One region of the Ureibacillus thermophilus genome, then DNA from elsewhere that is predicted to be linked to it. Evidence: riboswitches for the same ligand, from Rfam matches in the RefSeq annotation. Region 1 holds a riboswitch; the other holds the start of a gene.
The links. Region 1 has a riboswitch for cobalamin ahead of DKZ56_RS03630 (ABC transporter substrate-binding protein). Riboswitches for the same ligand answer to the same signal wherever they lie in the genome.
Positions count from the first base shown of each region.

Region 1 (8,170 bases):
ACAGTCCACGTATTCGCGAATAGTTCCGTCCACAATCATTTGATGAGCAACATCCAATTGATTATATAAATCATCAAATTCTCTGTCATCTAAAATTTCGATTTCATGCATGCTTTTCTCTATCATTTCATTTTGACTAATATCGATAGATTTTGAATCATACGGGGATATCTGCTATGTGGGCGTGTATAAAGAGAAAACCATAATGGAGACAAGGAAGGCAGAATTCACGGATGCTTTGCTGATAGGGGATGGTTCTTCCTGAATACTGAAAATCTCAAGTGAAGGGATAGGTGAAGGCCTATGGATATTCTTCATTTTCAATCGAACCTTTTTCTTTAAATTAGAGACCTTCACCAAATATGTGTATTTTCTACTTGTCAATAACAATATCCATTCAATTTAATTCGCTGTGATATCAAATTGATTTTGACTTTCTAATATTGAATTTTCATATGCAATTAGTGTTACATTTAATTTTTCCTCTAGTCGTTTTATTTCCTTGAGTTGTTCTTCATTTAATTCTGCATATTTACTTTCTCCCAAAAATAATCCCTACCTTTTAACAATTTTTAAAATCCTGATTTAATTATGGAAATTTACTATTGGATTTATACATAAAATTTCAATCTAGAAATCAGAGCACCAAAGTTTATTTCAACAACTCTAACATTTTTGAACATACTAGTATAAAAAATGATAGGCATATATACTCAAACTTATCTCAACAAAAAAAGAAGGGCTGCTAAAAATATTAGTACACCCTTCAGAGATTTGGATTTTTAATATTAATAATTTTTAGAGTTCATCAAAACCATTCAAATCACTAATCTTCGTATATTGACGATTTCTTTGTTCAAAGAAATCCGTTTTTGTTTCATCAAAATTATCTACATATGCACGAATCCATTTCATTGGATTATTAATATGCATTGCGTATATTTCACTTAATCCTATCATTCGTAACATTTTATTCGCTCTATATTTAATAAAACCTTCCATTTCATCTAAATCAATGCCTTCTACACCATTTAACACATAGTGAGACCATTCCACTTCCAATTCTACAGAATTTCTAAATTGTTCATAAACCCAATCAGTAAAATGTTTTGTATTTAGCTCAGGATTTTCTCCCAATGTTGCCCGAACTAATTCACAAATAAAACGACCGTGTTCTAATTCATCTCGGTTAATGTAACTAATCATTGTAGATGTTCCAACCATTTTGTTTTGGCGCGCTAAATTATAGAAGAAAGCAAAACCTGAATAGAAGAATAATCCTTCAAGTATTGTGGAATATACTAATGTTTTTAATATATTTTCTAAAGATGGCTTCTCGACAAATTGATTATATATCTCCATTATATTTTGATTACGTTTAAGTAAAATCGGATCACTTCTACCAATTTCAAAAGCTTCATTTTGTTTATCTAACGATACTACGGAAGATAATATATAAGAATAGCTTTCATTATGCACTGCTTCTTGTTGTGCAATGACAGCTAAAATAGATTGTACTGATGGATCTGTGGCATATAAGGATGTGAGTAGAATGGTCCTTGTTTGCGATGAATCTAATGTCGCTAAAAGGCTAATTACTTTTAAAAACGTATCTTGTTCCTCCGTTGATAACATTGGAAATTCCTTCACATCATTCGACATATTCACTTCATCAGACTTCCAGAAATTACTTAACAAGCGTTTATATGTTTTATACCAATGCGGATACTTAATATTATTCCAATTTAAAATACCACTCGATTTTCCTCCAAACAGTGCAGTTGCTCGATTTGGATTCATTGGATCTAATGTTTTTACCTTTTCAAGCAAGTTTGGTGACATCTTTAACAATCCCTTCTATCCATTTTTTTACGATTTTTTCTTGACTTCCTCTAGGAGATTGTTCAATTTTTAAAGGTTCCCAACGACTATTGTAGAATCTTGCTAATTTCACAGCCGCTAAGCAAAATAATTCATCGCCCCCAAACTGAGTATCACCAGTACCAAATACTGCAATATTTTTTGGTTTATAGCCTATTTCCCATACAAAATCCTTAACTTCAATAGGTAATGCACCCTTTGCCCAAGTAAAAGTACCAATAAATATTAAATCGTACATTTTAAGATTGATTGGCAAATTGACTCCGATTCGATGCATATCCACTTGAAATTTCTTTTCTTTTAATACTTCCTCAATAATTTCTGCAACTTCTTTTGTATTTCCACTATAAGATAAATAAGCTATTAAAGCCTTCAACTTTGACACCACACACATTCTTCTACTTCATTCGATGTAGAGCGAACATAATAGGTTGTTTTTAAACCTGATTTCCATGCTTGAAAATGCAGATCTAAAAGCACTGATGCCTTTATCGTGTTTGGAACATAAATATTAAATGAAATGCTTTGATCGATATGTTTTTGACGAGCAGCATTTTGTTTGATTGACCATCTTTGGTCCACAATATAAGCTGAACGGCGATAAATATTATACGTTTTATGATTTAAATCAGGTGCAGTTGTCGGAATTCGGTAATCCTTTTTCTCCTCAATATAAAAAGGTTTAAAGATAGGATCAATACTAGCGGTGGAACCTGCAATAATCGAAGTTGTCGCATTAGGTGCAATGGCCATTAAATATCCATTTCGAATTCCATATTTTTTAACATCTTTTTGAAGTTGCATCCATCGTTCGTCTGTATAACCTTTATAAATAAAATACTCACCAGAACTCCATTTACTTCCTTCAAATAATGGATAACTGCCCTTTTCTTTGCTTAACTCCATACTGCTTCGAATCGTGTAATAAGCTATTTTTTCATAAAGTTCATCTGCATATTGTACTGCTTCTTCTGATTCCCATTCAATATTCTTCAAAGCTAATAGATGATGCCAACCAAATGTTCCAAGTCCAATGGCCCGGTATTTTTTATTCGTGATTTCTGGTTGTTTAATTGGCAGCGTATTAATATCAATTACATTATCTAACATGCGAACTTGAATTTTAATCAAACGTTCTAAAACATTATCAGGTACAGCACGGCCTAAATTGATAGAACTCAAATTGCAAACAACAAAATCACCAGCTTTATATTTTTTTACAATTATATTTTCGTTTTCGATATATTCTTCAATAAATTCTGTTGGAGATTGATTTTGCGCAATTTCCGTACATAAATTTGAACAGTAGATCATACCTTGATGGGAATTGGCATTTTGGCGGTTGACTTCATCACGATAAAACATAAACGGTGCGCCAGTTTCTAATTGGGATCTCATGATTCGCTTCATAATATCTATTGCTGGAATTCTTTTTTTGGAAGAAAGATTGGCTTGAATACATTCTTGATACTTTTTACGCCACTGTCCATCGCCCTTCTTTTCATCATAGAAGTCTTCTAGCGAGTAACCCATCACTTGTTTCACTTCATATGGATCAAATAAATACCAATCTCCCCGTTTTTCTACCTGTTCCATAAAATAATCGGGTATACATACTCCTGTATATATGTCATACGCACGCAACCGTTCATCACCATTATTGAGTTTCAAATCAAGGAAATCTTCTATATCACGATGCCATACATCTAAATACACACTAATAACGCCTTTTCTTGTACCAAGCTGATCAACACTGACTGCTGTATTATTTAATTGCTTAATCCATGGTATAACACCACTTGACATGCCCTTGTATCCTTTGATGGAACTACCTCTTGCACGAATTTTCCCCATATAAACACCGATACCGCCTCCATTTTTAGAAAGCTGGGCAACATCGCTATTACTATCATAGATTCCTTGTAAGCTATCATTTACAGTATCAATAAAGCAGCTAGATAACTGCCCATGTGTTTTTCCGGAATTTGCAAGTGTTGGGGTCGCAACAGTCATATACAGATTGCTTAAAGCCCAATACGCTTCTTTTACATACTCATTTCTCATGGATTTATCTTCGTCTTGCATAAGGTACATCGCAATAATCATCCAGCGTTCTTGTGGCAATTCATAAACATTTTTCTCATAATCCTTTGCTAAATAACGGGTTGCCAAAGATAGAATAGCTGGATATGTAAATAACAAATCCTGTTTAGGTTCAATAACTGATTCAAAATACTCAATGTCTTGTTTTGTATATTTCATTAATAACTTTTCGGAATAGATTCCTTTTTCGGTCAATATCCGAATCAAATCATAAAACGATCCATAAGTACGATTATGATTAAATTCATATCCTCTGTTTCTTGCTGCTTTATAATAAAGATTTTGTAAAAAAATTCTTGCTGCAATATAGGTCCATTCTGTATTTGCTTCATCAATATTTTCAAGAGCATACTTAATTAAAATATCTGCATCTCTCTCATCGAATGGATTGGTTACTCCTGCTTTTCGAATCTTCTCTTTGTATTGGTCTGATGCCAACTTGAAATCATTAAAAATACGATCGATGAATTCAGAAAGTGTTTCCTGTTCAATACTTTGATTTCTTGTCACCTTAATTCCTCCCTAAAAATAAAAAATCCGTCATTCTCGGGGAATAGACGGAAAAAGGAAGAATACGACAGAAATAAAACATATGTAAAATATATCTTTTCCTATCGTTTCTCCTTCTCACACCCCGAAGAATAGAAACTACAAAGTATGGCAGGTCTCCTGGCTCGTGTATCCTCCTACTATAGCCCTTCCCGTATCGTCACCTTTCAGTAAATCGATACAGTGGTTTGCTAATTCGTCCACACTTACAGTTGCGGGGGCAGCTCCAGATTCTCACTGGATTCCCTATTAAGGTATTAAAAATTACCACCATAACTTTATACTCAACATTTTGTGTTATTAAATTTTAAACTACACAATATATAGTGTATGTTATCATATAAAATTCATGCTTACAATCTTAAAAAGTAAATCTAAAATATTTACAAATCGTTTTCATCTAGTATTCTCTTAACTAACTTGCCATATATATAAATTTGGGCTATCTATAAACTATTTATTTAGTTTTTCCATAAGATTTGCTGATAAAAGGGATTTCTTCGGTTTTAGTTAATTTATTCGCTTCAATTGCCATTACAAAAAATACATTCGCTAAAAGTCCTAAAAACTGAAACAAAATTTCCGGCACTTCTCTCTCTTCGCTTACTTTGTGTAAAGCACGATAGCTCTTTTTCGCTTCACTTCGACAAATATGCAATCGCGTCGCCAACTCAGAACCTTGTGGCAAAACGAATTGCTTATTTGTCTCGCCTGCTCGTTCGACAAAATCATCATATACAGATTCCAGCCACATTAAATCTTCTTCTGTAATCGCTAAACGACCTCTTACAGATCCATTTGCATGATAAGCTAACGGTTGGATTTTTCTTAAAATTTGAGTGATTTCTTCAAACTTATGTTCATTTTTGCTTACACTTATGCAATCTCCTATTTTTGTCGTTAAGCTGTCTGTCATAATTTCATAATCTACCAAGCAACTTTTCTCCCGCATAAACGGATAACTAATATAACGCCAGTCTTTTGCCATAGATATCTTCCCTCCCAAAAAGAAAAACTGCTGATTAGTATATCCGATGTGGTGCAATCATGTAAAGTTTTGTTATACTATTGCATTTATTAAATGATTTATGCTAGATTATAGTTAATTTCATATCGAGGGTGTTTAAGTGCTCTTCTTGGAAGAGGTAAAAGGAAAACTAGTGAAAATCTAGTACAGCCCCCGCTACTGTGAGGATGGATGAAACTAACAGTAACCACTGAATGTTACATTCGGGAAGGGTTAGGAGTAAGAGGAAGTCCGAGTCAGGAAGCCTGCTTAAACACTTTGCAAACGTCTTTTCGGGTGGGAAAAGAACGGGTGCAAGCAAGTTATGCTTTTTTGTGCTTTTTAACGCTTTCACGCCTGTATTCCCACTTGGGATATAGGCTTTTTATTTTGGTTTAATGTGTGGCCACACTAAACATATAAAAAATTTTATAGAAAAGGAGATTTGTGATGAATCAATTCACCAAATTGCTACTACCCATATTGCTTTTATTATTTTTAACAGCTTGTAATACCGATACTGCCAATAATGATGATGAAAATTCGACAAATCAACCATCCGAACAAGCTAAACAATCGGCTTATCCGCTGACGGTGACAGATGGCCGTGGTAAGGAAATTACCATTTCGGAAAAACCGAAACGTATTGTTTCGACTGCTTTAGCTGTCGATGAATTGCTGGTGGATTTAGTACCTTCTGAAAATCTTGTAGGCGTCACAGCGATTTCTAGTGATCCAGCGATTTCCAATGTTGCAGGCAAAACCGATTCAATTGAAACGAAATTTGAAACCGTAACAGCCGAGCAAATTTTAGCATTAAAGCCAGATTTAGTGATTATTCCTTCTTACGTTAATCCAGATGTATTGAATCAATTAGAAAATGCCGGAATTACAACATTCCAAGTCATCGATGACACTTCCTTTGAAGGTATTTTAAAAACCGTTGAAACGCTGGGGAAAATTGTCGGAGAACAAGAAAAAGCGAATAACTTAATCTCGGATATTCAAAAACGAATCGATGCATTAAAAGAAAAAGCGGACAAAAAAGAAAATAAACCCCGCGTTCTTTATTACACGGAATACTCCTCCAGTGTGACAGACAATACCACAATCGGTGAAATGATTAAATTAGCCGGCGGAATTAATGTTGTATCGGAAGCGGGGATTGTAGGCGAATCCTACCCTGACTACCCGGAAATTTCAAAAGAGGTATTGGTTCAATTAAAACCAGATGTGATTTTTACAACTGCCTGGGGGTCTACTACAAACAATGGGGAGCCGGCTTTCGTAACAGAATGGAAAAAAGACCCTGCACTAAAAGACGTGCCAGCTATTAAAAACAATAAGATTTATGTGCTAGACAGCGCCAATGTAACCACTGCCTCCCACTATGTAATCGAAGGAGCAGAAGAAATGGCTGCGATTTTATCTAAGGAGTAACAAAAGATGAAGCAACTGAAAATGCCCGTCTTTTTTATCGCCAGTTTTATATTATTTCTATTCAGTATCGTCATCGCCACGAGTTTCGGTGGCGTGACGATTCCCTTTTTTGAAACCGTTCAAGTTTTTTTGGCGAAACTTCCTTTTTTCTATTTTGAAACGGACTCTACCTTTGAACAGATTTTGCTTTATATTCGCTTGCCACGTGTCATTGTAGCAAGCATTGTTGGTGCCAGTTTAGCTGTGTGTGGGGTGGTCATGCAAAGCTTATTCCGCAATCCGATGGCAGAACCGGGCATCATTGGCATCTCATCAGGAGGCTCTTTAGGAGGAGTCATTGCTATTTATTTTGGATTATCCCATATCAGTACCTTTTTTGTTCCTGTCTTTGGTTTTTTAGGGGCTCTCCTCACTTTGCTTCTTGTCTATATCATTTCTACATCAAACGGCAAAACATCCATGTTAACTCTTCTTTTAACAGGGGTCGCCATCAGTTCGTTCATTTCCGCTTGCAGTTCTCTTATTATTACATACGCGAGCTACGGCCAATTGCAGCAAATTCTATACTGGCTTATGGGCAATTTAAATGGACGGGATTGGGATGATGTAAAGCTGTTAATCCTCCCTTTTATCCTTTGCAATATTCTCATATTCAGCTACCGCAAGCAGTTGGATATTTTATTGCTTGGGGAAGAGGAAGCGAAAAACTTGGGCATCCATGTGCAACGGACACGCACCATTTTATTAATTAGCGCTTCTTTATTAACAGGGGTTTGCGTCTCTTTGACTGGCGCCATTGGATTTGTCGGCTTAATTGTTCCTCATATGATTCGCTTGTTGATTGGGCCAACCCATCGTTATTTGATACCAACCAGTCTGATAGGTGGTGCATTATTTTTAACATTGGCTGACTTAATCGCGCGCCTCGTTATTCGCCCAGCTGAAATTCAAATTGGGATCATTACTGCATTCTTAGGCGCTCCATATTTTATTTTCTTAATATTGCGCCAGAAAAAAATGGAGGGACTTTTATGAATGAAGCGGCTCTTGAAATTCAATCTTTAACCTTTCATCGGAATGCCCGAACCATTTTTAATAACCTTTCCTTCACTGTTGAAAAAGGGAAGTTTATTGCCCTCATTGGACCGAATGGAACGGGAAAATCTACCTTATTAAAATGTTTGGCCGGCA
Region 1 covers NZ_CP036528.1:738,375-746,544, reverse strand. Annotated here, with positions in the region: gene DKZ56_RS15480 (hypothetical protein) at 1-111, opposite strand, end outside; gene DKZ56_RS03655 (hypothetical protein) at 403-546, opposite strand; gene DKZ56_RS03650 (ribonucleotide-diphosphate reductase subunit beta) at 799-1,842, opposite strand; gene DKZ56_RS03645 (flavodoxin) at 1,823-2,275, opposite strand; gene DKZ56_RS03640 (ribonucleoside-diphosphate reductase subunit alpha) at 2,254-4,449, opposite strand; cobalamin riboswitch at 4,627-4,824, opposite strand; gene DKZ56_RS03635 (hypothetical protein) at 4,991-5,521, opposite strand; cobalamin riboswitch at 5,642-5,827, shown strand; gene DKZ56_RS03630 (ABC transporter substrate-binding protein) at 5,990-6,979, shown strand; gene DKZ56_RS03625 (FecCD family ABC transporter permease) at 6,986-8,014, shown strand; gene DKZ56_RS03620 (ABC transporter ATP-binding protein) at 8,011-8,170, shown strand, end outside.

Region 2 (8,170 bases), 1.2 Mb from region 1:
AAAATCTGTTATGATACAGTTTAAAGGGCTAAAAAATGTTTTTTTAACAAAATAAAAAATAGCGATTACTTAATCGTAACCGCTGTTTGCTGTTAGAAAAATGTCGCTAATCCAAATGCGATTGTGGATAGTAACATAATTGCAATCATCGCATACACAACTATTTTTTGAAATTTTTTATTGCTCATTTTCTCGCTCTCTCCTTTTTTTCATAGATTTAGTTTATCAAATTTGAAAAATTTCTCAAGTACGTAGCGTAATTTTCGCAAATTCGCTACAATAGGTTATGTACTATAACAGAAGGGGTGTCATCATGGAAAAAGTCGATCATATAGGGATAGCCGTAAAAAACCTAGACGAATCAGTGAAATATTATACTGAAGTGTTAGGTTTAAAACTAGAAAGAATTGAAGAAGTTCCAACTCAAAATGTGCGTGTAGCGTTTATTGATGCCGGAAACGTACATATTGAATTGTTGCAGCCATTAAGCGAAGAAGGAGCCATTTACAATCATATTCAAAAACGTGGCGAAGGAATTCAACACATTTGCTTCAAAGTGGAGAATATTCGTGAAAAAATGGCGGAATTAAAAGAAAAAGGGGTTCGCCTCCTTTCAGAAGAACCGATTCCTGCTGCCGGTGGTGCAGAAGCTTGCTTTATTCATCCAAAAGATAGTTTTGGAGTTTTATATGAACTATATGAAAAAAATGGAAAAGGGGTTAATGAATAATGGATATGCTAGATAAAATTGATGAAATGTATGACCGAAAAAGGGAGATTTACTTAGGCGGCGGCGACAAACGCATTGCAAAGCAGCATGAAAAAGGCAAACTCACTGCCCGTGAGCGAATTGATTTATTGTTAGATGAAGGTACTTTTGTCGAAATTAATCCATTTATTACTCACCGTGTTACAGATTTCGGCATGGGTGAACAAAAAGGGCCTGGTGACGGCGTTGTAACAGGTTATGGTAAAGTCAACGGCCGCCCTGTATATTTATTTGCTCAAGATTTCACAGTGTTCGGTGGTGCATTAGGCGAAATGCACGCGAAAAAAATTGCGGCGGTAATGGATTTAGCAGCGAAAAACGGTGCCCCATTCATCGGCATCAATGACTCTGGCGGCGCCCGCATTCAAGAAGGCGTACTTTCATTAGACGGCTATGGCCACATTTTCTACCGTAACTCCATTTATTCTGGAGTAATTCCGCAAATCTCTGTAATCATGGGTCCATGTGCAGGTGGAGCAGTATATTCACCAGCGATTACTGACTTTATTTTAATGGTGGACAAAACTTCTCAAATGTTCATTACGGGTCCAAAAGTAATTGAAGCGGTTACAGGAGAAAAAATATCGTCAGAAGATTTAGGCGGTTCAAAAGTGCATAACTCTATCAGCGGTAATGCCCATTTCCGTGCTCCTTCTGAAGAAGAAGCGATTCAACAAATTAGAAGATTATTAAGCTACTTACCGCAAAACTATAAAGAAAAACCAATTCGTTTGCCACGTCCAGAAGGCGATGATTGGCGTCCTGAATTAATTGACGTTGTGCCAATCGAACCAACTCGTCCATATGATGTTCGTAAAGTAATTGAGCAAGTGGTGGATGAAGGTTCCTTCATGGAAGTGCATTCAGAATTTGCGAAAAACATCGTCGTTGGATTTGCACGCATTGGAGGTTATTCAGTAGGGCTTGTATGTAACCAGCCTAAAGCTTTAGCTGGAGGACTTGATATCGATTCATCCGACAAAGCGTCCAGATTCATTCGCACTTGCGATGCATTCAATATTCCAATCATTACATTTGAAGACGTGTCAGGATTCTTCCCAGGCGTTAAACAAGAACATGGCGGTATCATCCGTCACGGTGCAAAAATCTTGTATGCTTATTCTGAAGCAACAGTGCCAAAAATTACTGTAATTTTACGTAAAGCATACGGCGGTGCATACGTGGCATTGAACTCTAAATCCATCGGTGCCGACCTTGTATTTGCTTGGCCAAATGCAGAAATCGCTGTAATGGGTGCTGCGGGTGCGGCAAATATCATCTTTGCAAACGAAATTGCCAATTCCCCAGATCCAGAAAAAACACGCCAAGAAAAAATTGAAGAATATAAAGAAAAATTCGCAAATCCTTACGTTGCTGCTTCACTTGGAATGGTGGATGACGTCATCGATCCAAGAGAAACGCGCATTAAGTTAATTCAAGGATTAGAAATGCTTGAAAATAAAGAAGAATCAAGACCTAAGAAAAAACACGGAAATATTCCGCTATAATCCAATGCATACGAACATTTGTAGTACAAGCCAATCCCGGTTTGTACTACTTTTTTTCTAAAAATTTTAAATAGGTTATCTATTTTGATACAAAAGAAAGCAAAAATCTTCATTTTGTAATGGCTGAAAGAAAAAATGAGTTGTCAAATTTTTAATTCTATTTAGAAAGATATAGAAATTTTTGAATCTATATGCTACAATGCTATTAAATTTCAACAATTGAATATTCCATACGGTGCTAATGAAAATTAGCTTAATAGGGAAACTAGTGAAAATCTAGTGCGGTCCCGCCACTGTGAAGAGGAGCTCAAAATCAAATGCCACTGTGAAAATGGGAAGGCGATTTTGAAGCGATGAATCTAAGCCAGGAGACCTGCCGTATGGAGTGGATGGTAGTGTCCTACGAGGATAGGTACACGAATAGGCATCATACTAGCATTATGCGTATCGTTATGCCTTGTTGTGGGACACTGCTATTTTAGCAGTGTTTTTTTATTATTCATATATTTTTTTAGGAGGGTTTTTATGAACATTTCGTTTAAAAAGCCAATTTATTTTTTAGCATTATTGTTGTTGGTTCCTAAGCCTGCCTTTGCTATGCACATCATGGAAGGTTTTTTGCCGGCAGAATGGGCTGTCTTTTGGTGGCTCGTAACATTACCTTTTCTAATAATAGGGTTAAAGAAAATAAGCAATCTTATAAAGGATCATTCTGAGACAAAATTATTGCTGGGTTTATCCGGAGCATTCGCATTCGTTTTATCCGCTTTAAAAATTCCTTCCGTTACAGGGAGTTGTTCTCATCCTACCGGGGTGGGTTTAGGAACGATTTTATTTGGTCCTTTTGTAATGAGTGTTCTAGGTAGTATTGTTTTGCTGTTTCAATCATTGCTATTGGCGCATGGGGGGTTAACGACGCTTGGTGCCAATGCATTTTCTATGGCTGTTGCCGGTCCTTTTATTGCATATGGAGTATTTAAGGGGGCGCAAAAGATCGGTCTAACGTTTACATTTGCAGTCTTTTTGGCTGCCTCATTAGCTGATTTAGGCACTTACGTCATTACATCTATTCAACTTGCACTTGCTTTTCCCTCTGAAGTGGGTGGTATATTTGCTTCATTTGTCAAATTCGCTAGCGTCTTTGCAATTACTCAAATTCCTTTAGCGATTGTAGAAGGGTTGCTTTCAGTCATGGTGATGAATTTCTTGGTGAAATATAACGTAAATGAATTAAAGTTGCTTCAAGTGTTAAACAAAACTCAGGAGGCGAAATAGATGTTAAAAAATAACGCATTTATCTTATTTATTACGATAGCTTTGATTTGCATTCCGCTGATGTTCAATGGAAATGCAGAATACGGCGGTGCAGACGGGGAAGCGGAAGAATTGATCACAGAGCTGAACGAATCCTATAAACCTTGGTTTTCTAGTATATGGGAACCTCCTAGTGGTGAAATCGAAAGTTTATTATTCGTCTTGCAAGGAGCTGCCGGTGCTGGGTTTATCGGTTATTTTATAGGATATATGAGAGGCCGGAATAGGGGCGGAAATGCTGAGATACCGAAATGAGAATGCTGGAATTTTACGCTTATCATTCACCATTAAGAAACATACATCCGATTGAAAAAATAGTATTTGCATTGATTCCTTTAATACTTAATATCCTGTTTCAAAATATATACACGTCTTTATTCATATTTTTCATCATGGTTGTGATTACCATAATTTTTGGCAAAATTCCTGTTCGTATATATTGGAAGTTATTGTTAATTCCCGTCACTTTTTTATTATCAAGTATACTGGTTATTTTACTCAGCTTTACCGAAAGCCCTTTAGAAGGAGCAATTTTTCAATCCATCATTGGTCCCGTTGTTATTTCAATCATGAAGGAAAGTATTGAAAAGGCCTTGACTTTATTTTCTGTTTCCTTATCGAGTATCAGTTGCTTGTACTTCTTAATCTTAACGACAACCATTCAGGATGTTCTGTTTGGTTTACAGTGCTTGAAAGTTCCGCAGGTTTTGTTGGATTTAATCGCATTAATCTATCGATTTATATTTTTATTTCTGGATTCAAGCAGGACAATATTTCTTGCACAAAAAGCAAGATTGGGACATGGTTCATCTATCAAAACGATAAAGTCGATTGGACTTATTATTAGCGCTTTATTTGTTAAGGTATTCCATGAAATGAAAGATTTAAACAACGCAGTCAATGCAAGAAGTTTAAATAGTTATATGGCTGTTATTGCAAGAACAATTCCATTTTCAAGAAGCCGTTGGATATTCATTATGTTAATCAGTATATTGATTATCGCTTTTAATTTCACCGTTGGGAGAGCTGGTTGAATGAGTACTACTATTTTCGAACTGAGCGAAGTGTACTACCGTTATGAAGATGGGACTGAGGCTTTAAAAAATATCAATCTACGAATTGAACGAGGAAAAAAAATTGCTCTTTTAGGCAGCAATGGTGCAGGAAAGTCCACATTATTATTGCATTTAAATGGGTTGTTAAAACCAACATCCGGCACAATTTGCATCGATGGACAACCATTAACCTATTCGAGGAAAGAGTTGATCAATTTAAGACGTCGGGTAGGAATCGTTTTTCAAAACCCTGAAACCCAGTTGTTTAATGGGACGGTTCGAGATGACATATGTTATGGACCATATAATTTAAAGTTGCCGGAACGGGAACGAAAGACGTTAATTGAGAAAGCAATTGTTCTGACAGACGTAGGTGAGTTGTTAGATAAACCGATTCATTTTTTAAGCGGTGGACAAAAAAAGCGGGTTTCCATCGCAGGTGTGCTTGCTATGGATCCTGAAGTCATCCTTTTTGATGAACCAACTGCATCTTTGGATATTTATTACACAAAGAAAATAAGGAAACTATTAGATGAACTTCATCGTGATGGGAGAACACTTATTCTTTCTACTCACGATATTGATTTTGCCTATGAATGGGCTGACGAAGCAATTGTGATGCATCAAAGTGAAGTGTTATTTCAAGGTAATTTCTCTCAACTGTTTGAAGAACACAAAGATATTATTACTAAAGCAAATCTGGAAACATCAATAATATTCGAAATAGCGCAAATATTGAAAAATGGAGGGGTGAATTTAAATACAATTGATTACCGTTCAAAAGAACAATTATTGGAAATTCTTAAAGATTATTTATTGAAGGTAACAATATAAATGGGGTGATGTCTTTGAGAGGAAAGCTATACATTGTCGGTTTTGGTCCAGGGGACGCTAATCACATTACATATCGGGCAGTGGAAGCGATAAAAGCAAGTGATTATATCATTGGATACAAAACTTATGTGGAATTAATAAAAAATTTATTAAACGTCAAACAAAAAATTATAAGTACTGGGATGACGGAAGAAGTTTCACGTGCACAGGCTGCGGTAAAACTTGCGGAAGAAGGGCACCAGGTAGCGGTCATTTCTAGTGGAGATTCCGGTGTATATGGCATGGCCGGTCTCATTTATGAAGTACTCGTTGAACAAGGTTGGCATAAAGAGTCAGGGGTTGAAGTGGAAGTCATTCCCGGAATTTCTGCCATCAATTCTTGTAGTTCCCTACTCGGTGCCCCGATTATGCATGATTCATGCACAATCAGCTTAAGTGATCATTTAACACCATGGACAATTATCGAAAAAAGGCTTGAAGCAGCGGCAGCAGCTGATTTTGTGATTGCTCTATACAATCCGAAAAGCGGAAGAAGAACAAAACAAATCGTGGAAGCAAGACGGATATTACTAAAATATCGGTCACCGAATACACCGGTGGGACTTGTAAAAAGTGCTTATCGCGAAAGACAAACGATTGTGATTACGACGTTGGATAATATGCTGGAACACGAGATTAGTATGCTCACAACAGTGATTATTGGAAACACCTCCACATTTGTATATGATGACTTAATGATTACGCCGAGGGGGTATCAACGAAAATATACGCTTGATCGCGAGGTACAACCATTGAAACCTCATGAACGATTGAAAAAAGAAGCAGAACCTTGGTCTTTGGAAAATTTGGAATCGAAGAAAAGAGAGTCAAAAAAAACCCCTTTTCAACTAGCATGCGAAGCAATTGCAATGCTGGACCGAAAGCCAAATTTCGTTGTTGAAAAAACAGACTATAAACCAGTTTTTGAGTTTGCCATAAGTCCTGGAGTGGCAAATAAACGATTCACCCCTGAGCAATTTAAGCTATTGGCTGAAGTTGTTGGTCATGAGGGAAGGATGGACTATTCAAGGGATCATCAGTTGCGGATAAGTATTCCAACTAATCATCCAGAACAAATTGTAGAACAATTATCAAATGTTGGTTTGCTGGTGATGCCTGTAGGAGATGTCATTACGGTGAAGGCTTGTGATTTTTGTGATGGTGAAAAAAAGGATTCGATACCGTACGCTGAAAAGCTGCAACAGAGATTTGGAGGAAAAGCTGTGCCGAAAGAATTAAAAATCGGCATTAATGGATGTGGGATGGCATGTTACAACGCCGTTATGGAAGATATCGGAATCGTATATCGAAAAGGAAAATTTGATGTGTTTTTAGGTGCAAAACCGGTAGGACGCACCGCACATCCGGGTCAATTGATTGAAGAGGGGTTGGAAGCTGAAAAATTAGTCGAATTAATCGAAAAACTGATTGTTGAATATAAAGAAAATGCTCATCCAAATGAACGATTATTTAAATATTTTAAACGGAAAAAAGTGCTGGCAGGGTACAAATATCAAGATAATGAGCCAAAGCTCAATTTGCAGCCGATCCCTTGTGCAGATTAGGAGGATAACATGACGAAAGCTATTTTATTTGTAGGACATGGAAGTAAGCTTGAAGCAGGGAATGAAGAAGTAAGAGAATTTGTAAAGCAAACAAGAGAATTAATTGATTCAAGTCTACTAGTAGAAACATGTTTTTTAGAATTTGCTGAACCAACGATTTCTCAAGGTATTAAGATTTGCATCGAAAAAGGTGCCAGTGAAATCTATGTAATGCCGATCATCTTGCTCCATGCAGGACATTCTAAAATTCATATTCCCGCAGAAATTGTAGAGGCGCAAGAAAAATATCCCCATGTGAAATTTACTTATGGTGAAGTTGTGGGAATTCATGAAGATATTTTTCAAATTTTACTGGAACGTCTACAAGAAATCGGTTTTGATACCCAGGCAAAACATGAAGATACAGCCATTTTATTAATTGCCCGGGGAGGAAGCGATGAATATGCCAATGGTGATTTTTTCAAGATTACAAGACTGCTATGGGAGAAGTTAAATGTTCAAGTAGTGGAAGGAGCTTTTATGGGAGTGACAGAACCATTGGTTGAAGAAGGGATTGAACGATGTATAAAGCTTGGTGCTAAAAAAATCATCATGCTTCCATATTTTCTATTTACGGGCATATTAATGGAGCGGATGAAATCCTATTGTGAACGCTTCAAAGAACAATATCCCGAAATAAACATTGAAATTGCCCATTATTTTGGATACCATCCCCGATTAAAATCTGTCATTATTGAACGAATGGTACAAGCATTATCCGGGCATTCGAACGGTGATAAAGATATACAAAATGTTCAAAAGTTAATGGAAAAGGGGCTCATTTCCCACCATCACCATCATCATGAGCATGAACATGAACATCACCATGGTCATAAACATCATCATGATTACAAAGGTTGTAACGTCCAACTTGATGAAAAAATGGAAGTGAAACCATGATTTTATTTCTTGCTGGGACAAGTGATGCACGTGAATTGGCTGTTTTGTTAAAAAAGGAAGGCTTCCCCCTAATGGCTACCGTAGTAACAGAATCTGCAGCCAAAAGTCTTGTTGATAAAGGCATAGAAGTAAAAGTTGGTAGATTAA
Region 2 covers NZ_CP036528.1:1,957,789-1,965,958, forward strand. Annotated here, with positions in the region: gene prli42 (stressosome-associated protein Prli42) at 93-188, opposite strand; gene mce (methylmalonyl-CoA epimerase) at 314-730, shown strand; gene DKZ56_RS09675 (acyl-CoA carboxylase subunit beta) at 730-2,277, shown strand; cobalamin riboswitch at 2,494-2,672, shown strand; gene DKZ56_RS09680 (energy-coupling factor ABC transporter permease) at 2,803-3,552, shown strand; gene DKZ56_RS09685 (energy-coupling factor ABC transporter substrate-binding protein) at 3,553-3,846, shown strand; gene cbiQ (cobalt ECF transporter T component CbiQ) at 3,843-4,625, shown strand; gene DKZ56_RS09695 (energy-coupling factor ABC transporter ATP-binding protein) at 4,626-5,480, shown strand; gene cobJ (precorrin-3B C(17)-methyltransferase) at 5,489-7,084, shown strand; gene DKZ56_RS09705 (sirohydrochlorin chelatase) at 7,094-8,023, shown strand; gene cobK (precorrin-6A reductase) at 8,020-8,170, shown strand, end outside.
Region 2: it holds a riboswitch for cobalamin, as region 1 does, so the genes downstream of both, DKZ56_RS09680 (energy-coupling factor ABC transporter permease) here and DKZ56_RS03630 (ABC transporter substrate-binding protein) in region 1, are expected to answer to the same signal.